2 regions of the Rhizobium sp. R339 genome follow, and region 1 is predicted to be linked to the other one. Evidence: riboswitches for the same ligand, from Rfam matches in the RefSeq annotation. Region 1 holds a riboswitch; the other holds the start of a gene.
The links. A riboswitch is a leader RNA that binds a small molecule or an ion and turns the genes downstream of it on or off. The one in region 1 is predicted to bind cobalamin.

Region 1 (7,218 bases):
GCGGTAGCTGCCATCGAGATGCGGATCGTTCATCAGGCCCTTCCAGCCGACCGTGGTGCGGGGCTTTTCGAAATAGACGCGCATGACGATTTCGAGATCGCCGGAGAAGCGCTGCCGCTGTTCCGCCAGCCGCTCGGCATATTCGCGTGCCGCGGCAGGATCGTGGATGGAGCAGGGGCCGATCACGACGACCAGGCGGTCGTCCTCTCCTTCGAGAATCTTATGGATCGCATTGCGGTTGCTGGTCACCGTCTCGCTGACGGCAGCGGTTCGGGGGATTTCCGCGATGATATCGGCGGGTTTGGTCAGCGGGGTGATTTCGAGGATACGCAGATCATCGATGGTATCGGACACGGTATGGCTCCTGTTTGGTCATACCGAGCGAAACAAAAAAGCCGCCAGGTAGACTAGCGGCTGTTCGGGTTGTCGTCGCGTTGACTTCAGTTACGCATAGACCCGCATCCGCTGGGAGCAGCGGTACGAATAAAATCGCGATGCGTAGACGGATGTGATCGACATGAGGCGTGTTTAGCGTGGCGGCCTCGCCTTGTCACGCAGAATCTACAGCCGGAAAATCGAGCCTCCGGATGCTCTTATAAAGAACGCCGCAATCGGTATGCCGATGCGACGTTCTTTCAAATCTTTGTTTCTGCATGCCTTTCTTAGGAACGACATGCAGCTTTGGCAAATCAGAGGGCGTCGACGTTCACGCCGATCGTGATGGCGCCGATCGGTGTGCCATTGTGGTCGGAGATCGTCACGCTTGCCTGCGACTGCAGTGTCTGGGTCGATTCGTCCTTTTCGATTTCGTCGATGAAGACGGCATCCTTGCCCGCGCCGAAGGATTTCTGGAACTTGGCTTCGTCGCCCTGCCAGTAATCGGATGTGACGTCGCTCTGGCCGACATTCAGGCCCTTTGCGTCCATGACGAAGATCTCGGTGATCTTGCCGCCGGAAGCAGCCTTCTTGTCCTGGAGGAATTTGGACAGCGCATTGCCCAGCACGCCGTCGATCATCGAATGATCGGAGCCATCGACCTCGGCGCGCCACTTCTTGTCGAGGGCGTCGATATCGGTTGCGCTCAGGTTGGCGTTGGCAGCGTCCTGCGCCTTGAGGGCGTCGACGATGGCGGGATCACTGAGCCAGGGCGTGACGTCGCTCTTTACATAGTCGGCGATCGGGGCGAGCTGAGCGGCATCCTGCGCCATGGAGAAACCCATGGGCACGGCAGATGCGCTGCAGGCCAGAAGCAATGCGGTTACAACTCTTTTCATTGTGTTCCCTTCCTGATGATCGGTTGTTGAGGAATAAGTTATCGAAGGCATATGGCGTCAGAACTCTTCCCAGGCGCCGGGAGCGGCAGCAACGGCGGCATTTCCTGCGTGCCGCTGCGTAACGACCCGCTGCTCGGTGCGAGACTGGCGAACGGGTTGAGCGGGTTTGGGCTGGCTGGCGACAGAGCCGCCGACGGTGAACCTGCCGGCCGAATCCTGCAGCAGGCGGCCCTGCGTCAGCAGTTCCTGGCAGGCTGCGTTCGTTTCTTCGACCATTGCCGCATTCTGCTGGGTCGCCTGATCCATCTGGTTAATCGCGCCGTTGATTTCCTGCAGGCCTGTGGCCTGCTCGCGATAGGACTGGACGAGGGAGGCGATGCTGTCGCTGATGCGGTTGATCTGCTCCTCGATCTTCAATAGGGCATCGCCCGTCTGGTTGACGAGACCGACGCCGGCGGCGACCTCCTGGCCCGATACGCTGATCAGGTTCTTGATTTCCTTCGCTGCATTGGCGGAACGCTGGGCGAGCTCACGTACCTCCTGGGCGACGACCGCAAAGCCCTTGCCGGCCTCGCCGGCACGGGCGGCCTCGACGCCGGCGTTCAGCGCCAGCAGGTTCGTCTGGAAGGCGATTTCATCGATGACGCCGATGATGCGGCCGATCTGGCTTGAGGACGTCTGGATGCGGTCCATGGCGCCGATCGCATCCCGCACCACCGTCGCCGAGACATGGGCGCTGCGTTTGGTCTCCTCGACCAGCTGGCCGGCATTTTCAGCTCGCTGTGACGATGTCCTGACCGTCGAGGTGACCTCGTCGAGGGCGGCTGCAGTCTCTTCCAGTGCCGCGGCCTGCTGTTCCGTGCGCCTGGCGAGCTGATCGGCAGAGGAGGCAAGCTCGCTGGAGCCGCCTTCGACGGCGACCGACGCCGTCTTGATCTCCGTCAGAGCGGCGGCGACCGCTTCGACCATGCGGTTGAAATCCTGCCGCAACTTATCGAATTCGGGGCCGAGATCGGCGAGCTTGATCGAAAAGTCGCCTGCGGCAAGCCTTTCCAATGCGTTGGCGAGCGTGCTCATGACCATTCGTTGGGTATTGCTCGCTTCTTCCGTCAAGGATGCGTTGCGCGCCCTTTCGGCATCGAGCGAGGCGCTCTGCTCGGCAACCGCCCGTTCTCTTTCGACCTTGGCAATCGCCTCCTCACGGAAAACTTCCAATGCCCGCGCCAGGAAGCCGATTTCATCGCCATTTTCCCTGTAGGTGACGGGAGAGGCGAGGTCGCCTTTCTGCAGAGCGCTGATTCTTGCGCTGAGGATCCGAAGCGGGCGACCGACGAGGCTGCGCATGGCGAGAAGGAACGCCGCGACGGCGAGCGCGGTGATCACCGATTGGGTGATCAGCGAAACGAGGACCTTCTGCTGGACTTCGGAGGCGATCTTCTCGACGGACCAGTTGGTAACGACATAGCCGGTGCTCTTGCCGGATTTGTCCAGCGGCAGCGGCGCGATGATCGTCACCACGCCGGACGACACGCCGGTGTCGTCGATCACCGTTTTATCAGGCTTGGCGCCGAGGCTTTTCTTCAAGTCGTCGACGGCAGGCAAGCCGGTGCTTCCGTCGCGCATCCAGCTATCGACGGCGGCAAGATCCGCGTTGAACGCCGCGAACTGAACGAGGTCGAGCGAAGGGTCGTCACGGTAGAGCGAATAAGCGTCGCGAACGGCGTTCGCCTTGCCCCATTTGACGCCGCCTGCGGCGAGAGACGCGAACTGTTCAGCATCCTTGGCCCAGTTCGCCTTGGCGCCATCGACCAATGCCCGCGTTTCGTACATCCAGCTATAGGTGGCGAGGGCGGAGATGCCGCAGAGATTGACGGCGACGATGATGGCGGCCAGCTTTGCCGTCAGTGGCATCGTTTTCAGAAATTGGAACATGCCGCGGGGCCTCGAAATGCGGCGCAGTCGGATGTGATTCCCGACCGGCGTATCAATACGGCATCCACGCTGGCGGCCGCAGCATGAGCACTCATGCCCATGTCCTCCTTGCAGCCCAAAACGCGCAATCGCAGTGTGTATTTTTTTTGTAAAGAAAAGATAAAGTGAAATAGCGGTCCATGCCTGCGGCTGTATCACGGTCGGCACGCTCGAAAATTCGACGAGGCTTGTCGATTGACGTCTCTTCGGGCCCGGCTTGCCGCAGCGTCGGTTTCCTGAAATAGATGCGCCGTCAGGTGCCTGCCGTCGAGGCGGGAGAATCGGGAATCCGGTGCAAGCCCGGAACGTGCCCAACGCTGTAAGGCCGACGCCTGCCGCTTCATCATGCCACTGGCTCTTGCCGGGAAGGCTGCGGCAGACGGATGACGCCAAGTCAGAAGACCGGCCTGACGAGATAGACCCAACCCGCGCGGACGGCGGGCGGTTGCGTTGTTGGGGATTTGACGATGCGACCCTTTGACGAGGATGCCCTGTCAGTGGCATCCGGTTTTTCGATGGCCGAACGTGAGGCCGTCTATCATGCGATCATGACGCGGCGTGACGTGCGCAGCCAGTTCCTGCCCGATCCCTTGCCGGAGGATGTCGTGGAGCGGCTGTTGACGGCCGCCCATCACGCGCCCTCCGTCGGTTTCATGCAGCCGTGGAACTTCATTCTGGTCAAGAATGCCGAGGTGAGGGCGCAGGTGCGCGATGCCTTCATGACGGCCAACGAGGAGGCGGCGCTGATGTTCGAGGGCGAGCGGCGCCAGGCATACCGCTCGCTGAAGCTCGAAGGCATCGTCGAGGCGCCGCTCGGCATCTGCGTGACCTGCGATCCGACGCGCAGCGGCAGCGTGGTGCTTGGCCGCACCCACAATCCGAGGATGGATTCCTATTCGACCGTTTGTGCCATCCAGAACCTCTGGCTTGCGGCGCGGGCGGAAGGGATCGGCATCGGCTGGGTCAGCATCTTTCGCGAAGACGATCTGAAAGCCATTCTCGGGATACCGAGTCATATCGAAGTGGTCGCCTGGCTCTGCGCCGGTTTCGTTGACCGGCTTTACGACGAGCCGGAACTCGCGGTCAAAGGCTGGCGGCAAAGGCTGCCGCTCGAAGAGCTTGTCTTCCATGATGGCTGGGGGCGGAGCGAGGGCTGACCCGCCGCGATCACTGCTGCTGCGGCTGCGGGCCGGGCGTTGCCGGATTGGCGAGATCGATCGTGCCTTGGTCGCCGGCGAGGAATTGCGGGCCGACCTGGCGAACCTTGTTCTGCGTGGGATCGTAGGGACGTTCCGGAACGGATGGCTGCGGCACGGGTGCTGTCGCGGTCTTCTCCGGCGGATTGGTGCGGATAGTCGTGATCGAGCCCTGCTGCGGCGGTTCGTTCACGGCCTGCTTGCCGCGCATCTCATTGTAATAGGCGGTGAGATTGCAGGCGCAAGCGTTTTTCTCGCCGGGCGCCCGGTTCTTGTAGGCGAAGGCGTTCTTCATGGCGCTGTAGGGCGTGCCTGTCGCCACCGAGATCATGTTCGAGGCTTCCGTGCTCCTGACGTCGCGATAGAAGAGCTGGGTCTCGATGCCGGGGCACATCTTGGCGCAGGTCTGGGCATCGCGGCCGAAATCGACCGAAGTGGCGTTCGAACTGATCGGAAAGAAACCGCCGTCGCAGCTGCGCACGCAGATGGTGCTGACCGGTGAGAGCATCTCGGCCTGCGGCAGGCCGTAATGCGGATCATACCCGCCGCCGCCGAGCGGAATGAAGGTGTCGCCGCGCATCGCCTGTTCCTCGATGCTCGGGGCGGGATCGTTGGCGCTGCGTTCGGACGGCGCGTAGAAATTCTCGCTGTTGCAGCCGTTGCGTTCCAGAGCGGCCATCAGTTCGCGGCGCGCGGCGTCACCGCCCTGACTGCGCAACTCGTCGCGGCGGTCCTGGAGATAGCGGATATTGTCGATCATCCGGGCTTCGGCCTGCGAGAGCTCGGCGCAATAATCGGCATTCTCACCGCCGATCACGACCATGCTGCGCGAGGTGCAATCATAGCTGCGCAAATCGTTGCGGACCTTGCGGAGCTCGAGGTTCTGCTCGGCAATCGCGCCGGCATATTGGCGTGCTTCCGGCCCGTTATTGTTGCCGATCGATCGCGGCAGGTCGGCGAGGCGGCCGCGCAGGTCGTTGCAGATGGCGCTTGACTGCGCGGCGGCAGGCGATGCCAACGCAAGAAAAAGTACGAGAGACAGGTTTCGGCGTTTCACGGCGTCGTCCCGGAATGAGCAAACGGTCGATGGGTCGATGCGACGTCACTTCGCCGCGCGTGTTCTCTTAGCGTGTTTCTCTTAAGAAGCTCAGAGAAATTCTTAGCGCATTTTCGCGATTTTATCCAGCGGCGGTGGTGATCGGCCTTCTGGTTTCGCTCTCTGCGAAGAGTTGTGCTATCGCGAGCCTTGCTCCTCCTCAGATGAGATCGAAACGTGAAAAACGTCCTTTTCGTATGCAGCCAGAACAAACTTCGCAGCCCGACGGCAGAACAGGTTTTCGCAGACTGGCCCGATATTGAGGTTTCCTCTGCCGGCACGAACAATGATGCCGAAAATCCCCTGTCGAGCGAGCTGGTCGAGTGGGCCGATATCATTTTCGTGATGGAGAGAACTCACCGTACGAAAGTCCAGAACAGGTACAGGTCAGCTCTCAAAGGCAAGCGTCTGATATGCCTTCATATTCCCGATGATTACGATTTTATGGACCCTGGGCTCATCCGGCTGCTGAAGGCAAAGATCCCTCAGCATCTGTAAGGTCAGTCCGCCGAGATCGCTCGGCAGCCGGCTCACGCCGGCTGCGATGCCTCGACGACGGCAAGAGCGGCCATGTTGACGACGCCGCGGGAGGTGACCGAGGGCGCCAGGATGTGGGCCGGCATGGCGGCGCCGAGCAGGATCGGGCCGACATGCAGGCCGTCCGTCATCGACTTGACCACGCCGAGCGTGATGTTGGCTGCATCTAGGTTCGGGAAGACCAGCAGGTTCGCCTCGTCGTGCAGCGTGGTGTGCGGCATGACGCGCTTGCGCAGGGCTTCGGTGATGGCGCTTTCGCCGTGCATTTCGCCATCGACTTCGAGATCTGGGGCAGCGTCGCGCACGAGCTGCAGCGCGTTGCGCATCTTCGTCGCACTTTCGGATTCGCGCGAGCCGAAGTTGGAATGCGAGACGAGGGCGGCGCGCGGGGTGATGCCGAAGCGGCGGATTTCCTCGGCGGCCATCACCGTTGCCTCGGCGATCTCCTCGGCGCTTGGATTGAAGGTAACGTAGGTGTCGGTGAAGAAGGTGGCGCCGCGCTGCGAGATCATCAGGCTGAGCGCGGAGAAATCTCGCACGTTCGGACGCTTGCCGATGATCTGGCGGACATCGCGCAGATGCTTCTCATAGCGGCCTTCGAGGCCGCAGATCAGCGCATCGGCCTCGCCGCGCCTCAGCGCCAGCGCGCCGATGACTGTTGTGTTGGTGCGCACGATGGTGCGGGCAGCTTCCGGAATGACGCCGCGCCGGCCGACGAGCGAGAAGTAGAGATCGACATATTCGCGGAAGCGCGGATCGTCTTCCGGATTGATGACTTCGAAATCCTGCAGCGGCCGGATGCGCAGGCCGTAGCGCTTGAGACGCGTTTCGATGACCTGCGGACGGCCGATCAGGATCGGTTTGGCCAGGCCTTCCTCAAGCAGCACCTGGGCGGCGCGCAGCACGCGCTCGTCTTCGCCTTCGGAGAAGATGACGCGCTTGCGCTCGGCGGCCTTGGCCGCGGTGAAGATCGGCTTCATGACGAAGCCGGAGCGGAAGACGAAACGGTTCAGCTGGTCGAAATAGGCGTCGAAATCCTGGATCGGGCGGCGGGCGACGCCGCTCTGTTCTGCGGCTTTGGCGACGGCCGGCGCGATGCGCAGGATGAGGCGCGGATCGAAGGGCGAGGGGATGAGATAGTCCG
Region 2 (7,218 bases), on a different contig from region 1:
CTGGATTTGGCATCCTGCCGCGCCAGATCGCGCGCCAGTCTTTCAGCCGTCCGGCCCGGGGCGAGGTCGAGCGTCAGCGCGGCGCTGCCCCGGCTCTGCAGCCGGTCGCGCAAGCTGGCCGCATTGGCATAAACAAGGCTGCCCTCGATGCCGCTTGCGGTGATGACGAATTCGCCGGGAAAGGTGCCGGCCTCAGAGGTGGCGGTGACCGATTTCACCGGCTCGCCGGCGAAGCGTTCGCGGAAGCTCTCACTCCAGCCGACGACGAAGCCGCAATTGGCAGGCCGGAAGGCGTCGATCTCGACACCCTTCTCCAATAACCAGGGCAGCCAGCTTGCGTCGGAGCCGAGGCGCGGCCAGCTTGCGCCGCCGAGCGCCAAGAGGGCTGCGTCGCAATGGACGATGCTGCGCCCTTCGGGCGTTTCGAAAGCGAAGCCTTCCTCGGCAAAACCGGCCCAGCGGTGGCGGGTGCGCAGTGTGACGCCCTGCGCCTCCAGCCGTCTGAGCCAGGCGCGCAGCAAGGGCGAGGCTTTCATCACTTTCGGGAAGACCCTTCCGGACGAGCCGATGAAGGTTTCCGTTCCCAGTCCTGCGGCCCAATGCCTGACAGCGTTAGGGGTAAAGGCATCGAGCGCCGGGCGCAGACGATCAGAGGCCGCGCCGAAGCGCGTGACAAAGCGGGCATAGTCCTCGGAATGGGTGATGTTCAGTCCTGATTTGCCGGCGAGCAGGAATTTGCGGGCGAAGGTGGGCATGGTATCATAAACCGTCACCGCGTGACCGGAGAGCGAAAGCAGTTCGGCAGCCGCAAGGCCCGCCGGGCCGCCGCCGATGATCGCAACCCGCTTCTGGTTCATGGATGTCTTCGCCCGATTCTTTCTGATGCAGTTTTGGCGTGAGGGCGGGTCAGCCGCAAGGGCGCAGATTCATCAATGGTGCGAATTCGTGCATTGGCCGTGATCAGCGAGAACCTCGATGACACGGCATTGGTCGACGCGGCCGTGGCCGCAGCCTTCCACCATGGTTTCGAGCTCGGCCTTCAAAGCCATCAGGCTGCGGATGCGTTGTTCGACCTCGACGAGGCGCGCCTTGGCGATGGCATCGGCCGAGGCGCAGGACTGGTTCGGATCGTCCTGCAGGGTGAGCAGCGTGCGGATCGCTTCGATCTCGAAGCCGAGTTCGCGGGCATGGCGGATGAAGGTGAGGCGGCTGATATCGGCGGGTTCAAAGGAGCGCTGGTTGCCCTCGCTGCGGCTCGGCGCCGCGAGCAGGCCGATGCTCTCGTAGTAGCGCACCGTCGGCACCTTGACCCCGCTCCGGCGGGCGGCTTCGCCGATCGTGATCTTTTTCATGATTTTTCCTCTTGCACCTCTAGTCGCTAGAGGATGTATGAGAGGTGCTTCTGTTTGACAAGGAAGCGGATCATGGCTGAGACGAACGAGACGCGATACCGGGTCGGCGGCATGGATTGCGCCGCCTGCGCGAGCAAGATCGACGCGGCGGTCAGGCGGGTGGCTGGAGTCGCCGATGTTTCCGTCTCGGTGGTAGCAGGCACGATGACCGTCCGGCACGACGGCAGCAGCGACCTCAAGGCGATCGAGAAGAAAGTGACGGGGCTCGGTTATTCGGTCTCGCCCTTTGCCGGAAGCGTCGCACCGGCGCAAAACCACGGATTGCATGATCATCACGATCACGCGGGGCATGACCATGGCGATCACGATCATGAAGATCATGACCACGGTCACGACCATGCCGAGAAGGAAATCGAAGGCCTGCATGGGCATGACCATGGGCCGACGGCCGGTCCGTGGTGGCAGAGCAGGAAGGGCCGGCTGACCATTTTCTCGGGTGCGGCGCTGATTGCCGCCTATGCCGTCGGCCATCTCGTGCCCGCAATCGGGTCCTATGCCTTCATCGTCGCCATGCTGGTCGGTCTGGTGCCGATCGCGCGGCGGGCTATCATGGCGGCGCTTTCGGGCACGCCGTTTTCGATCGAGATGCTGATGACGATCGCCGCTGTCGGCGCCGTCATCATCAATGCGGGCGAGGAGGCGGCGACCGTCGTCTTCCTGTTCCTCGTCGGCGAGCTGCTCGAGGGAGTGGCAGCGGGCAAGGCGCGCGAAAGCATTCAATCGCTGACGACCCTGGTGCCGAAGAACGCTTTGCTCGAAGACAATGGGCAAACGCGTGAGGTGCCGGCGGAAAGCCTTGCCGTCGGCGCGATCATCATGGTTCGGCCCGGCGACCGCATTTCGGCTGATGGCATCATCGTATCGGGCGAGAGCGCGATCGACGAGGCGCCGGTGACGGGCGAGAGCACGCCGGTGCGCAAGGGCGTCGATGCTGTGGTCTTTGCCGGAACGGTGAATGGCGATGCGGTGCTTAGGGTTCGCGTCACCGCGGCCGCGGCTGACAACACCATCGCCCGCGTCGTCAAGCTGGTGGAAGAGGCGCAGGAATCGAAGGCGCCGACGGAGCGCTTCATCGACCGGTTCTCGCGCTATTATACGCCCGGCGTGGTGGTGGTTGCAGCACTGGTTGCGGTGGTTCCGCCGCTGTTCCTTTCCGGCGCGTGGGATGAATGGATTTACAAGGGCCTTGCCATCCTGCTGATCGGCTGCCCCTGCGCGCTCGTCATCTCGACGCCGGCGGCGATCGCCGCCTCGCTTTCCGCAGGTGCGCGGCGCGGGCTGCTGATGAAGGGCGGCGCGGTGCTGGAAAGCCTCGGGAAGGTGACGATGGTCGCCTTCGACAAGACGGGCACGCTGACGGAAGGCAAGCCGCGGGTGACCGACATCGTTTCCTTCGGCTTGAGCGAAGCGCAGCTCCTGTCGCGCGCGGCGGTGCTGGAGCAGGGCTCCAGCCATCCCTTGGCGCTCGCCATCCTCAACCGCGCCAAGGTCGACGGTGTTCCCGTGCCGCCGGCCTTCGAGCTGGAGGCGCTGCCGGGCAAGGGCGTCACCGGCAAAGTCGGCGGCGAGACTCTGGATCTGCTATCGCCGTCCACCGCCCGCGAGCGCGGGGCGCTCGATGGAGACCAGGATGCGCGCATCACCGCGTTGAACGACGAGGGCAAGAGCGTGTCAGTGCTGCTCGTCAATGGCGCGGCAGCCGGCCTGATCGCCATGCGCGACGAGCCGCGCGAGGATGCGGAAGCCGGGCTTTCGGCGCTGAAATCGGCCGGTGTCAAGGCGATGATGCTGACGGGTGACAACAAGCGGACGGCGGCAGCCGTTGCCGGCATGCTCGGCATCGACTGGCGCGGCGAGATGATGCCCGAGGACAAGCAGAAGGTCGTCGGCGAATTGAAACGCCAGGGCTTCGTCGTTGCCAAGGTCGGCGACGGCATCAACGACGCGCCGGCGCTGGCGGCCGCCGATATCGGCATCGCCATGGGTGGTGGCACCGATGTGGCGCTGGAGACGGCCGATGCCGCCGTGCTGCATGGGCGCGTCGGCGACGTGGCGCGGATGATCGCGCTTTCGCAGCGAACGATGCGCAATATCCTGGAGAATATTACCATCGCGCTCGGACTGAAGGCCGTGTTCCTGGTCACGACCATTGCCGGCATCACCGGGCTCTGGCCGGCGATTCTGGCCGATACCGGCGCCACTGTGCTGGTGACGATCAATGCGCTTCGGCTGCTTCGAATAAGGGGATAGGCGTTTGCCTATTCGGCTCGATTCGAGGCGATCCGGAATCGAAGATCGCAGAGCCGGCTATAGGTCGGCCCTTTTCGTTCCGACCTTCTCCACAGCCCATTTTGTTTAAGCTTTTGTTATCCATGTTTTTCACAGGAACGCAGCGATTTCAAACCTCTCGTAACGCGATGCGCTAACCACCCATTGACGCTGTTTTGGATTCGCGTACTATATCTAGTGTTCAAGGTTCCTTCGATTCGTGAGGATCGCGGCTAAGACGGGAATACGGTGCGTTCCGCCATGAGGGTAGAACAAAGCCGGAGCTGCCCCCGCAACTGTAAGCGGCGAGCAACTGTCCGATTTCAGGTCACTGAGGCGTGATGCCTTGGGAAGGCTGGGGGCAGGGTGCTTCGACCCGCAAGCCAGGAGACCTGCCTTGAACGAGATGTCCACGGGCGGGGTGTCTGGAAGGTCGCGTGCATGAAGCGGAATGATCCGTGCCTGCTGCGCTGCCCCGAATGTCCGCATGAGCACTTCGGGGTTGAAGTCATGTCGAGAATATCAAGGCCGCCGCCCGCGCAGATCCCGAGAGGGACCATATCGGGCGTTTAAGACGCCAACTTTGCCAGACCATTATCAAACGTTGCCCCGGACGCCGTAAGGCGCCCGATCCCAGTTCTGCGTCCTGAATTCATTGAGATCACGAGGAAGATGATGAGCGTTACCGTTTACAGCAAACCCGCCTGCGTTCAGTGCACCGCCACCTACCGCGCCCTCGACCGCCTGGGCGTCGATTACGACATCGTCGATATCTCCGAGGATGCCGAAGCGCTCGATCGTGTCCGCGGCATGGGCTACATGCAGGTTCCCGTCGTCGTTGCCGGCGAGCAGCATTGGGCGGGGTTCCGTCCGGACATGATCAGCGCGCTCTCCTGACCGGGGAAAGGCGATGGGCCTGATCGTCTACTATTCCAGCCGATCCGAAAACACCCATCGATTTGTCGCCAGGCTCGGGCTGCGCGCGGCGCGCATTCCCGCAAGCGGCGCAGACGCCTTCCATATCCGCGAACCCTTCGTGCTTGTCGTGCCGACCTATAGCGGCGACGGCGGCAAGGGGGCCGTTCCCAAACAGGTGATCCGTTTCTTGAACGATGCGGAGAACCGAGGACACATCCGCGGCGTGATTGCCGCGGGCAACAGCAATTTCGGCGAGACATACGGGCTTGCCGGCGACGTGATTTCGCGGAAATGCCAGGTGCCTTACCTCTACAGGTTCGAGCTCATCGGCACGGAGGAGGACGTCGTCAACGTCAGATACGGATTGGAACGGTTTTGGACACGGGAACAAACGCGGGATGCGGGCGCAAAACCGCATAACACTTTCGCTCATCCCGCCGGCGAACGCCCTGTGAAAGCGGCGGAAACGCTCGACTATCACGCGCTGAACGCGATGCTGAACCTTTATGACGACGAGGGCAGGATCCAGCTCGACAAGGACCGCATGGCGGCGAAGCAATATTTCCTGCAGCATGTGAACCAGAACACGGTGTTCTTTCACAATCTGCGGGAAAAGCTCGATTACCTCGTGACCGAGGGCTATTACGAGCAGGAGGTGCTCGACCAGTATTCCTTCAATTTCGTCCGCGACCTGTTCGACCAGGCCTATGCCAGGAAATTCCGGTTCCCGACCTTTCTCGGCGCCTTCAAATATTACACCAGTTATACGCTGAAGACCTTTGACGGGAAGCGCTATCTCGAGCGCTACGAGGACCGCATCTGCATGGTGACGCTGACCCTGGCACGCGGCGACGAGGCGCTTGCCCGCGACATGGTCGACGAGATCATTTCCGGCCGTTTCCAGCCGGCGACCCCGACCTTCCTCAACGCCGGCAAGAAGCAGCGCGGCGAACTGGTTTCCTGCTTCCTGCTGCGGGTCGAGGACAATATGGAATCGATCGGCCGGTCCATCAATTCGGCGCTGCAGCTGTCGAAGCGCGGCGGCGGCGTGGCGCTGTCGCTGACGAATATCCGCGAGGCCGGCGCACCGATCAAGCAGATCGAAAACCAGTCCTCGGGCATCATCCCCGTTATGAAGCTGCTTGAAGACAGTTTCTCCTATGCCAACCAGCTCGGTGCGCGCCAGGGGGCGGGTGCTGTCTATCTCAACGCGCATCACCCCGACATCATGCGGTTTCTCGATACCAAGCGCGAAAATGCCGACGAGAAGATCCGCATCAAGACGTTGTCGCTCGGTGTCGTCGTGCCCGACATCACCTTCGAACTCGCGAAAAACAATGAGGACATGTACCTGTTCTCGCCTTACGATGTTGAACGCGTCTATGGCGTGCCTTTTACCGAGATTTCGGTGACGGAAAAATATCGCGAGATGGTGGCAGACGCCCGCATCTCGAAGAAGAAGATCAAGGCGCGTGAATTCTTCCAGGTGATCGCCGAAATCCAGTTCGAGAGCGGCTATCCCTACATCATGTTCGAGGACACGGTGAACCGAGCGAACCCGGTGGCAGGTCGCATCTCCATGAGCAATCTCTGCTCGGAGATCCTGCAGGTGAGCGAGGCGAGCGAATACAATGACGACCTCTCCTACAAGCATCTCGGCAAGGATATTTCCTGCAATCTCGGCTCGCTGAACATCGCCGCGGCCATGGACTCAGCCGATTTCGGCAAGACGATCGAAACCTCGATCCGGGCGCTGACGGCAGTTTCCGACATGAGCCATATCGCCTCGGTGCCCTCGATCGAGAAGGGCAATGACGAAAGCCATGCGATCGGCCTCGGCCAGATGAACCTGCACGGCTATCTCGCCCGCGAACGCATCTTCTACGGCTCGGAGGAGGGCGTCGATTTCACCAATATCTATTTCTATACGGTGACCTACCACGCGATCCGCGCTTCGAACCTGCTGGCGGTCGAGCGGGGCCAGAGCTTCAAGGGCTTCGAAAATTCGAAATATGCCTCGGGCGAATATTTCGACAAATATACAGAACAGGAATGGAAGCCGGCGACCGGGAAGGTGCAGGCGCTGTTCGACAATGCTGGCATTCATATCCCGACGCGGGAAGATTGGGCGGCGCTGAAGAAGGCCGTCATGGCCTCCGGCCTCTATAACCAGAACCTGCAGGCAGTGCCGCCGACGGGGTCGATCTCCTATATCAACCACTCGACCTCCTCGATCCATCCGATCGTCTCGAAGATCGAGATCCGCAAGGAAGGCAAGATTGGCCGCGTCTACTATCCGGCGCCGTTCATGACCAACGACAATCTCGATTATTATCAGGACGCCTACGAGATCGGTGCGCAGAAGATCATCGACACCTATGCGGCGGCGGCCCAGCATGTCGACCAGGGCCTGTCGCTGACCCTGTTCTTCCGAGACACGGCGACGACGCGCGACATCAACAAGGCGCAGATCTACGCCTGGAGGAAGGGCATCAAAACGATCTACTACATCCGCCTTCGCCAGATGGCGCTGTCCGGCACCGAGGTGCAGGGCTGCGTGTCTTGTACGCTGTGATTTTGCGCTGCTGGCCGAGAGTTTCGAGCTTGTAGCCCCCTCATC

Region 2: it holds a riboswitch for cobalamin, as region 1 does, so the genes downstream of both, nrdH (glutaredoxin-like protein NrdH) here and bluB (5,6-dimethylbenzimidazole synthase) in region 1, are expected to answer to the same signal.

Annotation. Positions count from the first base shown of each region.
Region 1 is NZ_LOKV01000013.1:67,169-74,386, forward strand. It holds gene ATY76_RS18240 (3-deoxy-7-phosphoheptulonate synthase) at 1-354, opposite strand, end outside; gene ATY76_RS18245 (hypothetical protein) at 690-1,274, opposite strand; gene ATY76_RS18250 (methyl-accepting chemotaxis protein) at 1,332-3,206, opposite strand; cobalamin riboswitch at 3,484-3,671, shown strand; gene bluB (5,6-dimethylbenzimidazole synthase) at 3,713-4,402, shown strand; gene ATY76_RS18260 (DUF2865 domain-containing protein) at 4,413-5,498, opposite strand; gene ATY76_RS18265 (low molecular weight protein tyrosine phosphatase family protein) at 5,715-6,035, shown strand; gene ATY76_RS18270 (NADP-dependent malic enzyme) at 6,068-7,218, opposite strand, start outside.
Region 2 is NZ_LOKV01000016.1:19,613-26,830, forward strand. It holds gene ATY76_RS18935 (TIGR03862 family flavoprotein) at 1-857, opposite strand, end outside; gene ATY76_RS18940 (helix-turn-helix domain-containing protein) at 930-1,352, opposite strand; gene ATY76_RS18945 (heavy metal translocating P-type ATPase) at 1,425-3,662, shown strand; cobalamin riboswitch at 3,869-4,095, shown strand; gene nrdH (glutaredoxin-like protein NrdH) at 4,356-4,577, shown strand; gene nrdE (class 1b ribonucleoside-diphosphate reductase subunit alpha) at 4,591-7,173, shown strand.